2 regions of the Cellulosilyticum sp. I15G10I2 genome follow, and region 2 is predicted to be linked to the other one. Evidence: predicted binding sites of a transcription regulator. Region 2 holds the regulator's gene; the other holds the start of a gene.

Region 1 (11,965 bases), on a different contig from region 2:
TCCGGCTCATAACCGGACGGTCCTGGGTTCGAGTCCCCGAGGGTCCATCTAAAATTATTAAGTCAAAATGTTTGGCCCAGTGGTACAGTTGGTTAGCACGCCGCCCTGTCACGGCGGAGGTCGAGGGTTCGAGTCCCTTCTGGGTCGTTAGTGAATAAATAATATTTAACTATTAGGTCTATTCACTGCAAATATGGTCGCTTAGCTCAGCTGGGAGAGCATCTGCCTTACAAGCAGAGGGTCATAGGTTCGAGCCCTATAGCGACCATGATATGCCCGAGTGGCGGAACTGGCAGACGCACAGGACTTAAAATCCTGCGGGACTTACCTCCCGTACCGGTTCGATTCCGGTCTCGGGCATATTTTTTTTGCTTTTTAAAAGCATAATATTTTTAATGTGCGCATAGCTCAGCTGGATAGAGCGTCTGACTACGGATCAGAAGGCCGAGGGTTCGAATCCTTTTGCGCACGTTTTTTCAATTTTATATAAATATTAAATTTAATATATGTTAATACTATGTGCGCATAGCTCAGCTGGATAGAGCGTCTGACTACGGATCAGAAGGCCGAGGGTTCGAATCCTTTTGCGCACGTTTTTTATTGCTTTAAAGTTAATATGTATATAAAACTAAATATGCCGACGTGGCTCAATTCATGCGAAGACCGTACTTTGGTCGAGAGGCAGAGGTACTCTGCCAAGTGAGACACATCAAGTATATGATAAACTAAATACGCCGACGTGGCTCAATTCATGCGAAGACCGTACTTTGGTCGAGAGGCAGAGGTACTCTGCCAAGTGAGACACATCAAGTATATGATAAACTAAATACGCCGACGTGGCTCAATTGGCAGAGCAGCTGACTTGTAATCAGCAGGTTATCGGTTCGAGTCCGATCGTCGGCTTAATATGGACCCTTAGCTCAGTTGGTTAGAGCATCCGGCTCATAACCGGACGGTCCTGGGTTCGAGTCCCCGAGGGTCCATTTATAAAGAACGTTTCTAAAACTATAAAATTAAGCATAAAAACAAGCTATACTATTAAGCTCAATAGTATAGCTTGTTTTAGAATTTAAAATTATTAGGAGAAGATGGTGAAAAGTATGAAGGGAAATACAATAAGAATATGTTTAATAGCTTGTGTAGCATGTATAGGCGGCAGTATGGTTTATAGTTTACAGCAATATATAACGATGAATTACGTGGTGGCTGCAACAGTTAAAATAGTTTTCTTTAGTGCATTGCCTATTGCGTACTGTACATTAGTAGAACATGTGCCTATAGAAGAAGTCCTCTTTCTTAAAGGGGATATAAAGAAGATTAAAACAGCTGTAATGTTAGGAATAGGCGTGGTAGCAGTGATACTTACAACATACGTTATTATGAAAGCCTATATAGACCTAGATTTAATTGCTAGTGAGCTAATGGCAACATCAAGCATTAATGCCAGAACTTTTCCATTTATTGCAGTGTATATTATTTTTGGCAACTCTTTTCTTGAAGAGTATTTCTTTAGGGGATTTATCTTTTTATCACTGTATAATAAAGGATATGAAAAGTTTGCTTATATTTTTTCTGCGCTGCTTTTTTCAGTATATCATGTAGCCATATTTAAAACTTGGTTTAGTATGCCTATTATGGCTCTTATACTTATAGGACTATTCGGTGGAGGGCTTATTTTTAATTATTTAGATACTAAAACAAATAGCATTCTTAATTCATGGACAGTGCATATATTCGCAGATATAGCTATTATTTTAATTGGTATTAAGATGTTTTATCTATAGCAGATAAGTCTCACTCATATTATAGCAGAGCATAAAGTAAGGCACACTAATCTAGTATGCCTTACTTTTATTATAGCGTCTATTTTTCTTTAAAAGGTGGATCTTGTACATAAATACCGGCAAGCTTTTGAATACCGCGAGGGATAGCGTCTTTAGATGTTTTCCAGTCAGCGTTACTATTTTTATAGTCATATTTATCTATAAACCAAGAAATATCCTTTTCTATTCTTTTTAGATTTTCTTCCATCATGTTAAATAAAATGGGATAAAAGACTTCTTTTTCTTTATTTGAAAATTTTATATCAGAAAGTGTTAATATATCTCCAAAATGAGAAATGCAAAACCCTTTACAATTCATAAAGAGTTGTTTGAAATCTTCGCTATGCGTTAGAAGGTGAAAAAAGGTATCCATATATCTTTTAAAGTTTTTATCAATAGAATCACATACATAACAACTTTTATTTTGATCTTTGATCCAATCACTAAGAGCACTATTGGAAGGTTCTTCTAAAGATCTTGTCTTTTTAAACTTGGACAAGAAGCCAGAATGAGAGGGGGCATAAGTAGCTATTTTTTTCTTCAAACCTTTTTGGAGCTGCACGTAGTGGGTGTGTAGCATAAGTGCCATGCCAAGACGATTGCCATACTCATACATTTTTTTATAATGTTCTTTGCAAAACCCCATATGATCTGTTTTTTCTCTAATATCATCTTCCATATAAGCACAGCCTAGTATAAAAGAAAGGGTATCTTGCTCTAGTTTGCGCTTTATAAAGCAAAAAGGACATTCATCTTCTGCTTTAAAAGCATCTGTTAAAGGAATAGTATAAATCGTATCTTTCATATAAAACTCCCTTCTGCTTATTTTATATTATAGATTCCACATTTTAAACTTTAACTTATTAACGATGTTATTTAATGTGAAATTATTCAGAGAAACAAGATTATAGTAATGAATAAACTCAGGTTTATAGGTTGTTTCTCTATATATTATAACATATTAAGAGTATAAAATATAAAAATTTTCACATTATAACTTTTAAGGCTATCAAATAAAGCAGGGAGTAGGTATAATAAAAATAATATCAAAGAAGTCAAGTGAAAAGGGCGTGTAAACATGAAAAATGTTGTAATGCTGGAGAATGTAGACTATTTTGACATAAGGCAGATCTTGGAAAGCGGACAAGTATTTCGATTTGAAAAAATATCAGACAGTAGTTATTTATTAAATGCAAAAAATAAGATTATCAAAATAATCCAGCAGGAAGACAGTAACAGCGTACTTGTGCACAATACTAATCTTGGTGAACTAGAAGAAATATGGAGTAGATATTTAGACATTACTACAGACTATAAAGATATTGTACAAAAGCTTTCTCAAAAGGATGACTATATGTCACAAGCTATAGCGTTTGGCAGTGGGATAAGAATTCTTAAACAAGACCCTTGGGAGATGCTTATATCTTTTATCTTGTCTCAAAATAAAGCCATTCCGCACATTAAACAATGCATAAGAAATATAGCACAGCAATTTGGCTTACCTATCGATGAATATGATGAATATGGTAAAGCTTATTATACCTTTCCTACACCTGAACAGCTATCTCATGCAAAAGAAGAAGATTTAAGAGCATGTAAGGTTGGTTTTAGAGCACCCTATATTTTAGATGCTTGCCAAAAAGTCTTAAATGGAGAACTTATTTTAAATGACCTTTATCTTCTCTCAGCAGAAGAAGCTAAAGAAAAACTTATGCAAGTAAAAGGTGTAGGCCCTAAGATTGCAGATTGTATATTATTATTCGCTTATTCAAAAACAGAGGTTTTTCCTACAGATGTATGGATTAAAAGAGTAATAGAAGGGATATACTTTAAAGGCAAAGATGTAAATTTATCTGAAATACAAAGCTTTGCAAAAGAGTACTTTGGAGACTTAGCAGGCTATGCACAGCAGTATTTATTTTTTTATGGAAGAGAAAATAATCTTTTTAAATAATAAAATAAAAACGAGTGAAAAAGGCTAAAAACAAAAGAAAATAAAAGAAATTTAATCAAAAGTGATTAAAAAATATTAAAATCGTAAAAAATTACATTTGCATAAATGTAATTTATACCATAATATTATAAATATGATTAGCACTCTATCAAAGTGAGTGCTAACAAAACCACAAAAATTATTTATAACTATATAAAAGGAGGTCTTTCTTAATGAATTTAAAACCATTAGCAGATCGAGTTGTTATCAAACACCTTGAAGCTGAAGAAAAAACAAAATCAGGCATTATCTTAACAGGTACTGCAAAAGAAAAACCACAAGAAGCTGTTGTAGTAGCAGTAGGACCTGGTGGCATTGTAGATGGTGAAAAGGTAGAAATGCAAGTTAAAGTTGGAGATAAAGTGATTTACTCTAAATATGCAGGTACAGATGTAACAGTAGATAAAGAAGAATACGTTATCGTTAAGCAAGGCGATATTTTAGCAATTGTAGAATAATTAAAGGGAGGCAATATAAAAATGGCAAAGCAAATTCGTTTTGGAATAGAAGCTAGAAAATCACTTCAATCAGGAGTAGATCAATTAGCAGATGCAGTAAAAGTAACTTTAGGACCAAAAGGTCGTAATGTTGTATTAGATAAATCATATGGTATACCTCTTATTACAAATGATGGAGTATCTATAGCAAAAGAAATAGAACTCGAAGATCCATTTGAAAATATCGGTGCACAACTTGTAAAAGAAGTTGCAACAAAAACAAATGACGTAGCAGGAGACGGTACAACAACAGCGACAGTACTTGCTCAAGCTATGATCACAGAAGGGCTTAAAAATGTTGCAGCAGGTGCAAATCCAATTATTATTCGTCGTGGTATGCAAGCAGCAACTCTTGTAGCAGTTGATGCTATTAAAGGCATGAGTAAACCTGTAGACAGTAAAAATCATATCGCAAGAGTAGCTGCTATTTCAGCAGGTGATGATGAAGTAGGAAATCTCATTGCTGATGCTATGGAGAAAGTATCTAATGATGGTGTAATCACTGTAGAAGAATCAAAAACAATGATTACTGAGTTAGATGTCGTAGAAGGTATGCAATTTGACAGAGGTTATTTATCTGCTTATATGGTAACAGATACAGAGAAAATGGAAGCTGTTATGGAAAATCCATATATTTTAATTACAGATAAAAAAATCACTAATATTCAAGAAATTTTACCAGTCCTTGAGCAAATTGTTCAAACAGGCGCACGTCTTCTCATTATTGCAGAAGATGTAGAAGGTGAAGCTTTATCTACATTAGTAGTTAATAAACTACGTGGTACATTTAACTGTGTGGCTGTTAAAGCACCAGGCTTTGGAGATAGAAGAAAAGAAATGCTTCAAGATATTGCAACACTTACAGGTGGAACAGTAATATCAGAAGAAGTAGGTCTAGACCTTAAAGAAGCTACGGTAGAACACTTAGGCCGTGCAGCAAGCATCAAAGTAAACAAAGAAAACACAGTTATTATAGATGGTGCTGGAGATAAAGAAGATATCAAAAACAGAGTATCTTTAATTCGTCGTCAAATAGAAGAAACAACATCAGATTTCGATAGAGAAAAACTTCAAGAAAGACTTGCGAAACTTGCAGGTGGTGTGGCAGTGATCAAAGTTGGGGCTGCTACAGAAACTGAAATGAAAGAAAGAAAACTTCGTATAGAGGATGCGCTTGCAGCAACCCGTGCAGCAGTAGAAGAAGGTATTATTGCTGGTGGTGGAAGCACCTATATTCATATTATTAAAGAAGTTGAAAAACTTATTGCTGATAAATCAGGAGACGAAAAAACAGGAGTACGTATCATCTTAAAAGCACTAGAGTCTCCACTTCGTCAAATCGTATCTAATGCAGGTCTTGAACCAGCAGTTATTATCAATAAAGTTAAAGAACTTCAAAAAGGAATGGGCTTTAATGCACTTACAGAAGACTATGTAGATATGATCGAAGGCGGCATTATTGACCCAACTAAAGTTGTAAGAAGTGCTCTTCAAAACGCTACATCAGTAGCAGCTACATTCTTAACAACAGAGTGTATTGTAGCAGATATTAAATCAAATGAACCAGCTATGCCAGCAGGTGGTATGGGCGGCATGGGCGGTATGGGGATGATGTAATTTAACATCAACCATTATTCGCACAAAAATTAATTATATAAATGAAGAGTGTCCACAATACTTTGTGGACACTCTTCATTTATTAAAGATTATATTGGGATAAAAAGTCCAAAGGCCCCAAGCGCCAGTACAATAAAAGCAAAGATCATTCTATAAACTGCAAAAATTTTCATAGGCTTTTTCTTTAGGTAATTTAAGAAGCTATCAATAACAATCAGTGCGACAATAAAAGAAACTACAAATCCAATTGCCAGAGAAGCCCATTCCATTATGGAAAGCTTAGCTCTCATCTCAAGTATATTAAGTAAGCTTTGTCCAAACATGACCGGGATAGCAAGAAAAAATGAATACTCAGCAGCTGCAACGGTTGAGAAGCCAGCTACCCAGCCCCCTATAATAGTAGAAGCTGATCTTGACATACCAGGAATAATAGATAAAACTTGAAATAGTCCTACAACAAGTGCTTGCCAAGGTTTGATAGGTGTATCTGAAAGGGACCGGTTATCATTGATTCGAAGCTTACTCTCGGCATAAATCATCCATATCCCACCTATAAATAAGGCACAGGCTACTACAAGCGGATTAAATAACTTTTCTTTAATGAAGTCATTATATTTGATACCTATTATACCTGCAGGAATACAAGAAATAAGAATCATTGTCCAAAAATAAATACCACTTTTAGCAAGCACAGTTTTTTTGCCAGGAAATAGATTTTGTATTGTATCTATTATTTTGGCACGATACAATACAACGACAGCAAGAATAGCACCAAGCTGGATGACCATATTAAACATATCCACATAATCTTTATCGGCATTGTTATAAAATTTAAGTAAATTAGAAAAAATAATAAGATGGCCCGTAGAAGATACAGGCAGAAATTCTGTTATACCTTCGATTACACCAAGAACTGCAGCTTTTAAAGCGAAAAGTAAATCCAAAATCATATCCTCCTCACGAATAATACATTTTTTAGCAGACTAGCTTATTATCAGTTTATGAAAACAAGCTATATATTTATTACTTTATTATAACACTGAATTAGAAATATAAAATAAAATCGAATAAATGTTGAAAAAACAACAGTTTTATAGTATTTTTAATATAAGTGAGATTATAAAATCTAGAGGAGCAGAGAGGAAAGTATTATGGCAGAAATTTTTAAGGAATACCTTGTTAAACAAACTAAATCAAATATGGATAATTTGGCTCAGACAGGAATTGTACTAGGAGCAGTCATTATTGCTGGCGCAGCATTTTTATTCGGAGGACAATTGATAGGGCCTATTCTTATTTTAGGTGTTTTATTTGGAGCAGCAGCCTTATTTAGCAAGTTTAATAAGGAGTATGAATATATCTTAACAAATAATGAGTTGGATATAGATGTAATCTTTAACCGGTCAAAACGCAAAAGAGTGCTTACTATTAATATGAAAGCTATAGAAATTATGGCGAGTATTCATGATGACAGGCGTAAATCAGAGCTCCAAAAAGGGAATAAGGTTATTAATGCAAGTGATGGTAAAAATGGGGCAAATACTTATGCTATTATCACCTCAAAAGACGGTACACTGTATAAAATACTTATTACACCTAATGAAGCTTTTCTAAATGAACTGCATAAACAGGCACCTCATAAGGTGTTTAAAAAAATATAAGCTATAAGTTTTTTATAGCTTATATTTTTTTACAGGTTTTAAATATAAAAGAGTTAAGAAAAATACAAAATAAACAATTATTTTAAGGATTAGTAAGATATCTTGACAACATATAAAGAGATATGGTAAAGTGTACAAAAACTCATATTTATGTTTAAATGTTCGGTTTTACGCCACTCTAAATAATCAACATATCTCCAGGAGGCTAACACATGTCAAAGATATTAAAAGAAGGTATCACATTTGACGATATCTTACTTGTACCTAATTATTCCAACATATTACCAAAGGACGTTACTTTAAACACAAAGCTTACAAAAAACATTACTATTAATATTCCTCTTATGAGTGCAGGCATGGATACAGTAACAGAAGCAACTATGGCTGTTGCAATAGCACGTCAGGGCGGTATTGGCATTATCCATAAGAACATGTCTATTAAAGAGCAAGCCGATGAAGTAGACAAAGTAAAACGTTCAGAAAATGGTGTTATAACAGACCCATTCTTTTTATCTCCAGAGCATTTTGTGTATGAAGCTAATGAACTTATGGCAAAATACAGGATATCCGGAGTCCCTATCACAGAAGGTTCTAAATTAGTAGGTATTTTAACAAATCGTGATCTTCGTTTTGAGACCAATCATAATCGTAAAATTAAAGAAGTGATGACAAGCAAAAACCTTATTACAGCACCAGAAGGAACTGATCTTCTTCAAGCTAAACAAATTTTAGCTGATCATCGTATTGAAAAACTGCCTATTGTAGATAGTGAAGGTAATCTAAAGGGATTAATTACGATTAAAGATATAGAAAAGGCAATTATGTATCCTCACTCAGCAAAAGATTCTCAGGGAAGACTTTTAGCAGGGGCAGCAGTAGGCGTTACTGGAGATGTATTAGAACGCGTAGACGCACTTGTAGCAGCCAAGGTCGATGTCGTTACAGTAGATACGGCTCATGGCCATTCACAAGGCGTTATGGATACAGTTAGAAGTATCAAGGCAAAATATCCGCAGCTTCAAGTTATAGCCGGGAATGTAGCGACAGCAGAAGCAACACTAGCACTTATTGATGCGGGGGCAGATGCTGTTAAGGTAGGGATTGGACCAGGTTCTATTTGTACAACCCGTGTTGTAGCTGGAGTTGGAGTACCACAGATCACAGCAGTAGAAGACTGTGCAAAGGTAGCAAGACCTTATGGCGTGCCTATTATAGCAGATGGTGGTATTAAATATTCAGGCGATATAGTAAAAGCAATTGGTGTAGGAGCAAGTGTCTGTATGATGGGTTCTATGCTTGCTGGATGTGAAGAAAGCCCAGGAGAAATTGAGCTTTATCAAGGCAGAAAATATAAGGTTTATAGAGGTATGGGCTCTATAGCAGCTATGGAAAAAGGAAGTAAAGACAGATATTTCCAAAATGATGCCAAAAAACTCGTTCCAGAAGGTGTAGAGGGACGTGTTGCTTATAGAGGCTATTTATCAGATACGATTTTTCAGCTTATCGGAGGACTTCGTGCAGGTATGGGCTATGCAGGTTCAGCAAGTATTGAAGAGCTTCAGGAAAAAGCAACTTTCGTTAAAATTACAAGTGCAGGACTTAAAGAAAGTCATCCTCATGATATTCATATTACAAAAGAAGCACCAAACTACAGTATAGAATACTAATTAAAGGAGATTACAAGCATGGAACATGAACTGGTTATAGTTCTTGACTTTGGTGGACAGTACAATCAGCTTATTGCAAGACGTGTTAGAGAAAGTAATGTATATTGTGAAGTACATCCTTATAATATTGGTTTAGATAAAATTAAAGAAATGAATCCAAAAGGTATTATTTTTACAGGTGGGCCGAATAGTGTATATGGTGAAGAATCACCTCTTTGTGATAAAGGAATTTTTGAATTAGGGATTCCAATACTGGGGATTTGTTATGGTTCTCAGCTTATGGCACACCTTTTAGAGGGAAAAGTAGTAACAGCACCAGTAAGTGAGTATGGTAAAACAGAAGTTAACGTCAATACTGGGTCGAAATTATTTGAAGGCATATCACCTTCTACAATTTGTTGGATGAGTCATACAGATTATATCGAAACAGCACCAGAAAACTTTATAGTTACAGCGCATACACCAGTATGTCCAGTGGCTGGCATGGAGTATGTGGAAAAAGGACTTTATGCAGTTCAATTCCATCCAGAAGTTATGCATACACAAGAAGGCATGAAGATGCTTTCAAACTTTGTGCATAACGTTTGCGAATGCAAAGGTGACTGGAAAATGGATTCTTTTGTAGAAACAAGCATCGAAGCACTTCGTGAGAAAATAGGTAGCGGAAAAGTATTATGTGCGCTATCAGGAGGAGTAGACTCTTCAGTAGCTGCTGTTATGCTCTCTAAGGCTATTGGTAAACAGCTTACTTGCGTATTTGTAGATCATGGGTTACTTAGAAAAGATGAAGGTGATGAAGTAGAAGCTGTATTTGGGCCAAAAGGACATTATGACCTTAACTTTATCCGTGTCAATGCACAAGATAGATTCTATGAAAAATTAAAAGGCATTGAAGAACCAGAGGCTAAAAGAAAAATCATTGGTGAAGAGTTTATTCGTGTATTCGAAGAAGAGGCTAAGAAAATTGGTTCTGTTGATTTCTTAGTTCAAGGAACAATTTATCCAGATGTGATTGAAAGTGGTCTTGGTAAATCAGCAGTGATTAAGTCACACCACAATGTAGGCGGACTTCCAGATTGTGTAGACTTTAAAGAAATTATTGAGCCATTACGTCTGTTATTTAAAGACGAAGTACGTAGAGCCGGCTTGGAACTCGGTATTCCGGAATACCTTGTATTTAGACAACCTTTCCCAGGTCCAGGTCTTGGTATTAGAATCATCGGTGATGTTACACCAGAAAAAGTAAAAATTGTACAAGAAGCAGATTTTATTTATCGTGAAGAGATCTCAAAAGCAGGCATCGCAAAAGAGATTGGTCAGTACTTTGCAGCCCTTACTAATATGCGTTCAGTAGGTGTCATGGGGGATGAAAGAACTTATGACTATGCTATTGCACTTCGTGCCGTAACCACAAGCGACTTCATGACAGCAGAATCAGCAGAGCTTCCATGGGAAGTCCTTGGCAAAGTAACAACTAGAATTGTAAATGAAGTAAAAGGGGTTAACCGTGTTATGTATGACTGCACAGGAAAACCACCGGCAACTATTGAGTTTGAATAGAATGAATTGGTATAAATAAATTAAAGTGGCTATGACTTTATGAGGGATAAGGTTGTAGTCACTTTTGTATATGGAAAGATAATCTAGATTTGCAGAAGAAATAATATATTACAAACAACTTCTAGGAGAAAATATGAGATTAGATAAATTTTTAGCAGAGGCATCAGTGGGAACGAGGAAAACCGTTCGAACCTATGTAAAAGAAGGTAAGGTAATCGTTAATGATCAAGTGATAGTGGAACCGGCAGTGCAAATTGACCCAATTGCTGATGTTGTAAAATATCTTAGCAAAGAGGTTATTCATACAGGAAAATTGTATTATATGTTTCATAAACCTGCAGGGTGTATTACTGCAAGAAAAGATGCAAAAAGTAAAACGGTACTAGATTATTTTGAAAATGTTAACATAAATGGTCTGTTTCCTGTCGGAAGGTTAGATAAAGATACAGAAGGATTATTGTTTTTGACTAATGATGGAGACTTTAATCATCAGTTAATGTGCCCAGAAAAGCATGTTGAAAAAAAGTACTTTTTTTGGGCATTTGGTGCGTTACACTCCGAAGATAAGAAACGATTGGAGACAGGAATTTGTATTGGAGAAGATGAAACACTGACAAAGCCCGCAAAGATTGAAGTATTAAAAGAAGGGATGTATCATGAACTTAAAAATGAAATGGACATTGGAAAATTTATAAATAAGAAGAAAAATCTTTATGAGCAGTCTGTTATCTCCGGATATCTTACAATTTCAGAAGGGCGTAAACATCAAGTAAAGCGTATGTTAAAGGCTGTGGGGTGTTATGTAGTTTACCTAAAGAGAATTTCTATTGGTGGGATAATGTTAGACAAATCACTTGAAAAGGGGGAGTATAGAGTAGTGACAGAACAAGAAATACAGAAGTTAATAGAAAATCAAGGCTGCATCGGGTCGTGGCAAGATGAAGAGGCAGGAATAAATCGTAACTAAGACAGTATTATTTTTATATTGTAAAAAATAAGTTTATACAATATACTAAAATTAAATTAAATGATAAAATTAGGAGGTAAAATCAATGAAAAAAGCAATTAAAGTAAAAAATATTGATAATATACAAAAGATAAATCAAGTTGTAAGTAAGTATCCATATGATATATGGATTCATAGTAA
Region 2 (11,965 bases):
TGTATATGCATAAAAATAATGGTAAAGATACATAGTATATGAGTAAGTTAGTTACAGGTTTCACTTAACTTTATGCATTGATTGGCAATGGTTTATCTATTATTTTAAGGAGTGAGCGTATGGCAGGTAATACAAGTTTTGACAATTGGTCTCCAAGAACAGATCTGGCAGTTGAGATAAGTAATACATTAAAATTAAGCAAGAGTGAGGATTATGAAATTCCGGGTGTAGCGATTGATGAAGAATATATTGAAGCCCATGATATTAGAGTGACTCGTGTAGGCATTAAAAATGCGCTTGGCGAAAAAAACATGGGAAAGCCGCGAGGTGAGTATATTACTATTGAGTGCACTAATATGAAGGAGAATGATCCTGAAACACATAAAGAAGTGATTGATTTATTGTCTCAAGCTATTACATCTTTATTACCAAATAAAGAAAAAAAAGATATGGACATTCTTGTAATTGGTCTTGGAAATCGTTTTGCAACCCCCGATACGCTTGGACCGAAGGTAACGAACAAGGTGCTTGTAACAAGGCATTTAAGTATGAAAATGCCAGAAAAGATAGATGAATCAGTTTGTCATCTAAGCAGTTTTGCACCAGGGGTTATGGGACTTACCGGTATCGAAACAACAGAAATTATTAGTGGTGTAGCTGAAAAAACTAAGCCTGATTGTATTATTGCAATTGACGCGCTAGCTGCAAGAAGTACTTCGAGGATTAACTCTACCATTCAGATTACAAATACAGGCATTTCACCAGGTGCGGGTGTAGGCAATCCTAGAAAACAACTTAATGAAGAAACAGTAGGTTGTCCGGTAATAGCTATAGGGGTACCTACAGTTGTAGACACCGCTACTTTGGTAACAGATGCATTTAACCAGCTTATTGATAATATGTTAAAACAAGCAGAGCGGTCAGAATTATATGATATGCTCAAAGAATTAAGTGAACAAGAAAAATACCAGCTTATTAAGGAGACGCTTTTCCCAGAAATAGCAGATTTGTTTGTAACGCCTAAGGAAATTGATGAGGTGATAGAATATTTAACTAACATTATTGCAAATGGTATTAATATAGCGGTACATCCAGGTATAACGATAGATGATATTAATAAGTATACTCATTAGGTTGTTAGTCATAAAAAGTAAGACAAGGGTATAGACTAGTAAAAACACATTTTATGGGGGGATCTCATTGAAGCATGTACAGAATCTTTATTGGAACTTAAAAGATGCTTTAGAAGGCAGTCTTTTTAAGAAGATTGTCTTGTATGTATTTATCATGATTTCTTTGTTAAATACTTTTAAAAATATAGATGTAAGATATAGTCATAGTACCTCACAACTTATTGTTAATAAGGCATTGCCTCATTTCAAAGGAAATTTTAACAATCATTTCTTCCTAAAAAACTATGTATATGATTATATAAATATTATGTGGGGCGAACCGCTTACACTTATTACACATGCTATACCTTATTTAAAGAATTACACATACTTGACAGGCGTAGATAATCACGACATCAATGGTTACTTTGATGCTCAAAATACAGACGAATCCTTTATTTATTCAGATGAAAATAACTATTCTCCCAAGTTGCCAACTATTAAAAAGATGGAGTTATCTAAAGAAAATTATAAAGATCCTTATTATCTCTTAAAGTATTTTATTACAGGGGATGCACAGTTAGAACTTAATACGGAGTTTCTAAAACAATGGGATTTTTATGATTTAATGACTCGAAAATTACGGATTACTGATAAGGGTGAGGGTCCTAAAGTTCTTATTTTTCATACCCATGCGAGGGAAATGTACAAAGATGGCATTTCTGTTGTTGATGTAGGGAATAAATTAAAACAAATATTCGAAAAAGACTATGGTATAGAGACACTGCATATTACTAATGAATTTTATGCTGATCAGACAGGTAACACAACAGGGGCTTATGAAATCATGGAAAAAACCATATCAAAAATATTAGAAAATAATCCTTCCATCGAAATATCTATTGATATACATAGAGACGGGGTTCCGGAAAATGTTCATTTATTAACTTCTGTTGATAATAGAGATACAGCTAAGATTATGTTTGTAAATGGACTGTGTATGAATAGAAATATAGATGGAGAGATTGTAAAGAAAAAAGAACTCAAAAACCCATATCTCGATGAAAATTTGGCTTTTTCCTTACAAGCACAAGAGACGGCTTATAAATATTATCCAGATCTTATGAAGAAAGTTTATTTTAAAGAATATCGGTATAGTTTACATATGAGACCTTTCTCACTACTTGTTGAAATAGGTGCTCAGACTAACACAGGACAAGAGGCACTTAATGCAGCTATCCCACTTGCTAATATTATTGCAAAAGTCATTGAAAAAGATTGATACAAAAATAAAGCCTATGCTATAATGAAGTTTGCTATGATATAATAAACTAAAATTACAAAAGAAATAGGAGGGGCAATATGTCTCTTTCAATACAACAAAAAATAAGGAATTTTTGCATTATTGCACACATTGATCATGGTAAAAGTACCCTCGCTGACCGTATTATCCAGATGACAGGAACTCTTACTTCAAGAGAAATGCAGGCACAAGTGCTTGATAACATGGATTTAGAAAGAGAAAGAGGGATTACGATTAAATCCCAAGCAGTTAGGCTTGTTTATCGTGCTCAAGATGGAGAAGAGTACATTTTTAATTTAATAGATACACCAGGACATGTGGATTTTAATTATGAAGTATCAAGGAGTTTGGCAGCCTGTGAAGGCGCTATACTTGTCGTAGATGCTGCACAAGGCATAGAAGCTCAGACGCTTGCCAATGTGTACCTTGCTCTTGAACATGATCTTGAAGTTATACCTGTTATTAATAAAATTGATTTACCTAGTGCTAATCCAGAAGTTGTTAAACAACAGATAGAGGATATTATTGGACTTGATGCAAGCCACGCACCGCTTATATCGGCTAAAACAGGGCTTAATATCGAAGAAGTCCTTGAACAGGTTGTTAAATTTGTGCCATGTCCTGTAGGTGATAAAGAAGCACCTTTAAGAGCACTTATCTTTGATTCCTTGTATGACCCATATAAGGGCGTTATTGTTTTTTGCCGTGTTAAAGAAGGGGTCGTTAAAAAGGGTATGAAGATCCGTATGATGGCAACTAAAGCAGAATTCGAAGTAGTGGAAGTAGGAACCTTTGGCGCAGGTCAATTTAGACCTACTGATATTTTAGTTCCAGGTGAAGTAGGCTATATTACTGCGAGTATTAAAAATGTAAAAGATACAAGTGTAGGCGATACAGTAACTGATGCAAACAACCCTGCAAGTGAGCAGCTCCCAGGTTATAAAAAAGTTAATCCTATGGTGTACTGCGGCTTATACCCGGCAGATGGGGCGAAATATGGTGACCTTAGAGATAGTCTTGAAAAATTACAGCTTAATGACGCAGCGCTTGTTTTTGAACCTGAAACTTCAATTGCTCTTGGATTTGGGTTTCGTTGTGGTTTCTTAGGATTGCTGCATATGGAAATTATACAGGAAAGACTTGAGAGAGAATATAATCTTGATTTAGTTACTACAGCACCAAATGTTATCTATAAAGTGCATCAGACAAATGGAGATGTCATTAACTTGTCTAATCCTGCAAATCTTCCAGATCCTTCCCATATTAAATATATGGAAGAGCCTATGGTAAAAGCACAAGTTATTGTGCCATCAGAATATGTTGGGGCAGTTATGGATTTATGCCAAGACCGAAGAGGGACTTATTTAGGTATGGAATATTTAGAAGCAACACGAACTGTTTTAAGCTATGAGCTCCCTCTCAATGAGATTATCTATGACTTTTTTGATGCCCTTAAGTCAAGGACAAGAGGCTATGCTTCATTTGACTATGAATTAAAAGGTTATGCGCAGTCAAAACTTGTTAAATTGGATATTTTGGTAAACAAAGAAATGGTTGATGCGCTTTCGCTTATCGTTCATGAAGAGAAGTCAGTAGAAAAAGGACGTAAGATTACTGAAAAACTAAAAAAAGAGATACCAAGGCATCTGTTTGAGATTCCTATTCAAGCCACTATAGGCAATAAAGTTGTTGCAAGAGAAACAATAAGTGCAATGCGAAAAGATGTACTTGCCAAATGTTATGGTGGGGATATTTCACGTAAAAGAAAATTATTAGAGAAACAAAAAGAAGGTAAAAAGCGTATGCGTCAAGTAGGTAATGTAGAAGTACCGCAACAAGCATTTATGAGTGTACTCAAGCTAGATGAATAGAGGGCGTTTATGAAAATAGGCATTTATATTCATATACCATTTTGTATTTCGAAATGTTATTACTGTGATTTTTTATCTTTTCCAAAACCGGAAATACAATCTGATTATTGTAGGGTACTGATTGAAGAAATAAAAAATCAAGCTAAGCTTATTTATAAAAAGCATACAATTAAGACTATATTTATTGGTGGCGGCACACCTATGATGCTTCCACCCCTTTTATTGGATGAAATATGCCTTACGATCACTGAGCACTTTATACTAGAGACTGATGTAGAATGGACAATAGAAGCTAATCCGGGCACAATTACAGCAGATTGTATGCATATTATCAATGCATATCCTATTAATCGCATAAGTTTAGGCCTACAATCTACGCATAATAGATTACTTAAGCTCATTGGACGCAGACATACCTTTGAAGAGTGGGCCAAAAGTATTTCGCTATTAAAAGAAAATACAACATGCAGTCTAAACTCAGATATTATGTTTGCACTGCCTACGCAAACGCTAGCAGAGTTTCAAGAAACCTTAGAAGTAGTAGCCTCTTATGATTTAGACCATATATCTCTCTATGCACTTATTATCGAAGAAGGAACAAGATTTTGGGAAATGTATCAACAAGGAGAGTTTGAGCTTATTGATGAAGAGACTGATAGAAAAATGTACCATTATGCAAAAGCGTATCTCAAGAGCCTCGGCTATATGCAGTATGAAATCTCTAACTGGTCAAAGCCGAGAAAAGCTTGTAAACATAATATCCTTTATTGGAAAAGAGAGCCTTATATAGGTATTGGACTTGGAGCCCATTCTTTTTTTGAAGGCATTAGATATCATAATGAAACCAAAATGGAAAAATACCTTCAATCAAGTGGACAAATCCAGTATCTTAAACGAGAACAAGAGGTAATAAGTCAAGAGGTGGCCATGCAAGAGTTTATGTTTTTAGGACTTCGAATGACTGAAGGAATAAGTATTACTGATTTTAATAAAACATTTAAAACAGATCTATTTAATGTTTATAAAAGCCAAATAAATAAGTGGATAAAACTTAAAATACTTGTAAAAAATAAGGATAACCTCTTTTTATCGGACTATGGTATGGACATCTGCAATGAGGTTTTTAGTTCTTTTTTATAATTATAAAAATTATTTATTAGGTTATTGACAGATTTTAAAAATAGTGATATCTTTATTTTATAGTTAGCACTCAAGCTTAGTGAGTGCTAACAAAGCAAAAGGAAGTGATGTTATGGACATGAATGAAAGAAAAGTAAGAATACTTGAAGCAATCATTCGTGATTATATACAAACGGGTGATCCAGTAGGTTCCAGAACAATTTCTAAAAAATATGATTTAGGGATTAGTTCTGCTACGATAAGAAACGAGATGGCAGACCTCGAAGACTTAGGGTTTATTATGCAGCCTCACACTTCCGCAGGCAGAATACCTTCTGATAAAGGATACAGATTATATGTAGATACGCTTATGGAAAGAAAACATGTTAATCCTGATGTGGAGCGTATTATTACTGAAATGATTAAGCAAAAGATCAATCGAATTGATATGCTCGTTGAAGAAACAGCAAAACTTATTGCTATGCTTACAAATTATGCAACTATTGCATCGGCAGCACCTATTGCTCAAACAACGATTAAACATTTACAGCTTGTTCCTATTGACGATAAAAGTGTTGCATGTGTTATTGTAACAGATACTAATATTGTTAAGAATCACATCATAAGAACGCCTAAAGAATTAAACTTTCATCTTTGTATGCAGTTAACTAATATTTTAAATGAATGTTTAAAGGGTACAACGCTTACAGAAATCAGCTTGCATAAAATTAGAATATCTATAGAAGAAAAGCTGAAAGATTATAGTGATATAGCTGCCAGTGTATTAGAAGTTATTTATGATACTTTAAGACAAGAAGATATACCTAATATTTCCATAAGAGGTGTTAATAATATACTAGATCTTCAAGAGTTTAGTGATAGAGAAAAAATTAGAGATATATTTAAACTTTTTGAGGAAAAATTACATCTTGTAAAACTTTTAGATCATAATCCGAAAAATAAAACTACTATTCGGATAGGCCAGGAAAATATATATACACCAATGAAAGATTGTAGTATTATCACGACAAGCTATACTATTGGAGGCTATACATTAGGTAATATAGGGATTATTGGCCCTACCCGTATGGACTATGGTCAAGTTGTATCCGTTTTAGAGTATGTTACAAATCATATTACAAACATGCTTAATGAATTTGATGATTCTTAAAAAAGTTACGTGATTCATTATGCAGAAAGGGTGAAAAAATGGAGGATAACAAAAATATAATAGATCATGAAAATGAGATTATTGATGAAGAAACAGTAAATCAAGATCAGAACGATAAATCTATTATTGAGGATGAAGTATCTCAAGAAGAACCAGCTAAAAATGAGGAAGCAGCAAAAACTCAGGCACAAGAAGAAAATGATAAAGCAGCTGAGTATTTAGAACGTCTTCAAAGATTAATGGCTGAATTTGATAACTATAGAAAACGCAGCCAAAAAGAAAAAGCAGATGCCTATGACTTTGCAGTAGGGGGAACAGTAGTTGAACTGCTTCCAATTATAGATAATTTCGAAAGAGCACTCAAAGTAGAATCAGAAGATAAAGCCTTTTATGAAGGCGTTACAATGATATATAAACAATTCATTGGTTTTCTTGAAAATATCAATGTAACACCTATTGAAGCGAAAGATCAAGTATTTGATCCTAATCTTCACAATGCTATCTTGCATATCGAAGATGAAAATTATGGAGAAAATATAGTAGTAGAAGAGCTTCAGAAAGGGTATTTATATAAAGAAAAAGTAATTAGACATAGTATGGTTAAAGTTGCCAATTAATAGTTAGGAGGATGAAAATCATGGGAAAAATTATAGGAATCGATTTAGGTACAACAAATTCATGTGTTTCAGTTATGGAGGGTGGTAAGCCTGTTGTTATTGTAAATGCTGATGGTGGCAGAACAACGCCTTCAGTAGTTGGTTTTACTAAAAGTGGAGAACGTCTAGTAGGTGATGTGGCTAAACGTCAAGCTATTACTAATCATGACAGAACAGTAATGTCTATTAAAAGACATATGGGAACTAATTATAGAGTAAGTATTGATGGTAAGGATCTTTCACCACAAGAAATATCTGCTATTATTCTTCAGAAATTAAAGGCAGATGCCGAAAGTCATTTAGGAGAATCAGTAACAGAAGCAGTTATCACTGTACCTGCCTATTTTACTGATAGTCAGCGTCAGGCTACAAAAGATGCTGGTCGTATTGCAGGTCTCGATGTAAAACGTATTATTAATGAACCTACAGCAGCAGCACTCGCATATGGTCTTGATAATGAACATGAGCAAAAAATTATGGTATACGACCTTGGAGGTGGAACATTTGATGTTTCCATTATTGATATAGGTGATGGCGTTATAGAAGTTCTAGCAACAAGCGGAGACAATCGCTTAGGTGGAGACGATTTTGATCAAAAAGTTATTGATTATTTAGTGCAAGAATTCAAAAAAATGGAAGGCAATGATTTATCATCAGATAAAATTGCAATGCAAAGATTAAAAGAAGCTTCTGAAACAGCTAAAAAAGAACTTTCTTCAAAAACAAGTACATCTATCTTAATTCCTTTTATTTGTGAAGGAAAAAGTTTAGATATTACACTTACACGTGCTAAATTTGATGAGCTTACTTCAGATCTCGTAGAACGTACAATGGGACCAGTAAGACGTGCATTAGATGATGCGGGACTTAACGCATCAGAACTTGATAAAATCCTATTAGTAGGTGGCTCAACACGTATACCAGCTGTTCAAGATGCTGTAAAACGTTTGACAGGAAAAGAACCTTTTAAAGGTATTAATCCAGATGAGTGTGTTGCTATTGGTGCAGCCATTCAAGGAGGTAAACTTGCAGGAGATGCAGGAGCTGGAGATATTTTACTTCTTGACGTTACACCTCTTTCACTTGGAATTGAAACATTAGGTGGGGTAGCGACAGTTCTTATCCCAAGAAACACAACAATTCCTACAAAGAAAAGTCAAGTATTCTCAACCGCCGCAGATAATCAACCAGCTGTTGATATTCATGTTGTTCAAGGTGAGAGACCAATGGCTAGAGATAATAAAACACTTGGTAATTTTAAATTAGATGGGATTATGCCTGCAATGCGCGGTGTACCACAAATTGAAGTAACTTTTGATATTGATGCTAATGGTATTGTTAAAGTATCTGCAAAAGACTTAGGAACTGGTAAAGAACAACACATTACCATTACAGCAAGCACTAACTTAAGTGATGATGAAATCAATAAAGCAGTACAAGAAGCTGAAAAGTTTGCAGAAGAAGATAAAAAACGTAAAGAAACAATAGATCTTAAAAATGAAGCAGACAGCATGGTTTTCCAAACTGAAAAAATGATGAAAGATATGGAAGATAAACTTGATGCTGCGGATAAGTCAAAGGTAGAGGATAGTCTGAATAAGTTAAAAGAACTTAATAGTAAGTTTACTGTTGAAACAATGACAGATGCTGATATTTCAGAACTTAAAGCTGCAAAAGAGGAACTCACAAACGTTTTCTATGCGATATCAGAAAAACTTTATAGTCAGGCAGCTCCAGGTGCAGAGGGCGCTGATATGAACACTGGAGCAGGCAGTGCCCCTAATGATGATGTAATTGATGCTGATTTTAAAGAAGAATAATAATGCAGAAAACGGTCAAAGAGTAATGCTCTTTGACTGTTTCTGTGTTAATGTTTTGTAAAATAAACTGATATGTAGTAATATATAGAGATGAGATTTTGAAAATATCTGATTTGGGTGGTGAAATGTGTGGAAAAAAGAGATTATTATGATATTCTGGGAGTATCAAAAGGAGCTCAGGATACTGATATAAAAAAAGCTTATAGAAAAGTTGCTAAAAAATATCATCCGGATGCAAATCCTGATAACAAAGAGGCTGAATCAAAATTTAAAGAGGCAACAGAGGCTTATGAAGTATTAAGTGATGAGCAAAAAAGAGCTGCTTATGATAGATATGGACATAGCGCTTTTGATCAAACAGCTGGTGGTGGCGGTTTCTCAGGTGGGTTTGATACAGATTTTGATATGAATGATATATTTGGAAGTGTATTTGGAGACATATTTGGTGGGGGAGGACGCAGAAGACCAAGCGGACCTATGCCTGGGGCTGATATCAGACAGACTATTCAAATTGCATTTGAAGAAGCTGCTTTTGGATGTGAGAAAGAAATTACTGTTAATACCTCTGAAACATGTGCGACTTGCCATGGAAGCAAAGCTAAACCGGGTACAAGTGCTGTTCATTGCAGTAAGTGTGGTGGAACAGGGCAGATACGTGTAACGCAACGAACAATTTTAGGAGCTATGCAAAGCGTTCAGACTTGTGATGCGTGTCATGGTCAGGGCAAAATTATTAAAGAACCTTGTACAACTTGTCATGGACAAGGAAAAGTAAGAGTTCAGAAAAAAGTAACCATAAGTATACCAGCAGGTATTGACCATGGTCAAACCTTAAGGGTGTCTGGTAAAGGAGAAATAGGGGAAGTAGGGGCTCCAGCAGGTGACTTGCTTGTTACAATCTCCATCAAACCGCATGAGGTTCTGGAAAGAAAAGGAAATGATGTATACATGCGTATGCCAATTAGTTTTGCACAAGCAGCACTTGGGGCAGAATTATCTATTCCTACTTTGGATGGTAATGTCAAATTTTCAATACAAGCCGGCACACAGACATCTACAACCTTCAGACTTCAAAGCAAAGGTATTCCTAATATACGTAATAAGAAATACCGTGGTGATCAGTACGTAGAAGTTTACATCGTTGTGCCAAAGAATTTAACCGATAAGCAAAAGAATATCATTAGAGATTTTGAAAACGAGACAGGTGACCAAACAGAAGAATCTAAAAAAGGTTGGCAAAATATATTTAAGAAAAAATAAAAAGTTTCAAATAAAAAAACTTCCTTTTTAATACTGTATGTTTAAAGGGAAGTTTTTTAGTGAATGAAAACATTATTCTTCAGTAGTACGTTCTTCGATTGGGTCAGATACAACTTCAGTAGTGATAATAGCCTCATCAAAAGTTGATTTTTGGGATTCTAAATGAACAGTGGCAGCCTTAACTAGTTTACGCAGCGGACCAAAAAGAATATAAATAACGGCTATATAAAGGATAACCCTAAGCACAATTTCAAGAAGAGGAATAAATTGTATAGCAGAGTATAATGCTGAGTACATTGGATTCATCTTAAAACACCTCCTTAATTAAATTTTCTAAATATCCCTATTTATCATATACTATTTAGTAAGAAATTAAAATATTATTTTAAAAAAAGATATAATAGTTTATTAATTATAAGTTGTTTAGATAAATCTACTAAGTGCTTGAATAAATGTACGGGGTGTCATATAATTTAAATAAATTTGAATATGGAGATGAAGCAATGAACTGGTTAGAGGTTACAATATATACTTCAAAGCAAGGACTTGAGATTATAACAGGCGTATTATTACAATTAGGCGTAACAGGATTTGTTGTGCAAGACCCTGATGATTTTGATGAATTTTTAAAAGGTTGGGGAACTGAGTGGGATTATATGGACGAGGAAGTTGAAAAATTAAAGGATAGCGAAACAAGTATTACGGTCTATTTTGCAGATAATATGCAGGGTAATGAGACATTTGTTGAGCTTAAGAACATACTAGCCAGACTAAAAGCTTCAGATACCGAACAGAATTATGGGGAATTAACTTTAGAACTCGGCAATGTAAATGAGGAAGATTGGGCTAATAATTGGAAACAGTATTTTAAACCTTTCGAAGTAGGTGAAAAATTTGTAATTAAACCTTCTTGGGAAGAATATAAAGGACAAACTAATCGCATGATTTTAGAGATTGATCCTAATTCTAGCTTTGGAACAGGACAGCACTATACTACTCAGCTCTGTATTTGTCAACTTGAGAAATCTATTACACAAGATTGTAGGGTATTAGATATGGGATGCGGTAGCGGGATTCTTTCTGTAGCTGCAGTTTTACTCGGGGCAAAAGAAGTGACGGCAGTTGATATTGATCAAAATTCTGTGAATATAGCAGAGGATAATTTTAAGAAAAATAATATTTCTTCTAATACTTTTAAAACATATTGCGGTAATGTCATAGAAAATAACGACTTAGCTGAGGCGATTAGTTCAGAAGGGTATGATATTGTTGTTGCTAATATTGTCGCTGATGTTATTTTGTTTATGAAAGATATATTTGGAAAATTTTTAAAACCACAGGGCATTCTGATAGCTTCTGGTGTTATAGGTGAAAGATCAAAAGAAGTTGAGGAAGCCTTACAAGAGAGTGGCTTTGAGATTGATGAAATAACGGAAAAAAATGATTGGGTTGCGATTACAGCACACTTAAAATAAAATATCACTTAAGAAAAGGTATTTATTATGGCAAAATTTTTTGTGGATCATGGAGCAATTGATCAAGATTATATTTTAATTACAGGAACAGATGTAAAACATATTAAAAATGTACTCAGATTAACTGAAGGCAAAGAAATTTTAATTAATGATAGACAAGGTAAGGATTATCAGTGTA

Evidence for each region. Region 2 encodes HrcA, which represses chaperone genes, less so after heat shock. Its sites were predicted from a motif close to TGTTAGCACTCNNNNNNNNNGAGTGCTAACA; they were not measured.
Region 1: the regulator HrcA is predicted to act here: its motif matches at 3,913-3,943, upstream of BN3326_RS16205 (co-chaperone GroES).

What each region holds. Positions count from the first base shown of each region.
Region 1 is NZ_FMMP01000016.1:184,415-196,379, reverse strand. Features, by position in the region: tRNA gene BN3326_RS16260 (tRNA-Ile) at 1-47, shown strand, start outside; tRNA gene BN3326_RS16255 (tRNA-Asp) at 74-147, shown strand; tRNA gene BN3326_RS16250 (tRNA-Val) at 196-268, shown strand; tRNA gene BN3326_RS16245 (tRNA-Leu) at 275-360, shown strand; tRNA gene BN3326_RS16240 (tRNA-Arg) at 398-471, shown strand; tRNA gene BN3326_RS16235 (tRNA-Arg) at 520-593, shown strand; tRNA gene BN3326_RS16230 (tRNA-Thr) at 831-903, shown strand; tRNA gene BN3326_RS16225 (tRNA-Ile) at 910-983, shown strand; gene BN3326_RS16220 (CPBP family intramembrane glutamic endopeptidase) at 1,101-1,784, shown strand; gene BN3326_RS16215 (DUF6062 family protein) at 1,864-2,628, opposite strand; gene BN3326_RS16210 (DNA-3-methyladenine glycosylase family protein) at 2,902-3,777, shown strand; gene BN3326_RS16205 (co-chaperone GroES) at 3,990-4,274, shown strand; gene groL (chaperonin GroEL) at 4,296-5,930, shown strand; gene BN3326_RS16195 (undecaprenyl-diphosphate phosphatase) at 6,020-6,874, opposite strand; gene BN3326_RS16190 (DUF6106 family protein) at 7,082-7,591, shown strand; gene guaB (IMP dehydrogenase) at 7,804-9,258, shown strand; gene guaA (glutamine-hydrolyzing GMP synthase) at 9,277-10,818, shown strand; gene BN3326_RS16175 (pseudouridine synthase) at 10,952-11,785, shown strand; gene BN3326_RS16170 (HPr family phosphocarrier protein) at 11,871-11,965, shown strand, end outside.
Region 2 is NZ_FMMP01000006.1:936,064-948,028, reverse strand. Features, by position in the region: gene gpr (GPR endopeptidase) at 120-1,133, shown strand; gene BN3326_RS04660 (stage II sporulation protein P) at 1,201-2,394, shown strand; gene lepA (translation elongation factor 4) at 2,475-4,286, shown strand; gene hemW (radical SAM family heme chaperone HemW) at 4,296-5,426, shown strand; gene hrcA (heat-inducible transcriptional repressor HrcA) at 5,539-6,576, shown strand; gene grpE (nucleotide exchange factor GrpE) at 6,615-7,193, shown strand; gene dnaK (molecular chaperone DnaK) at 7,214-9,052, shown strand; gene dnaJ (molecular chaperone DnaJ) at 9,182-10,312, shown strand; gene BN3326_RS04625 (hypothetical protein) at 10,385-10,618, opposite strand; gene prmA (50S ribosomal protein L11 methyltransferase) at 10,816-11,787, shown strand; gene BN3326_RS04615 (RsmE family RNA methyltransferase) at 11,815-11,965, shown strand, end outside.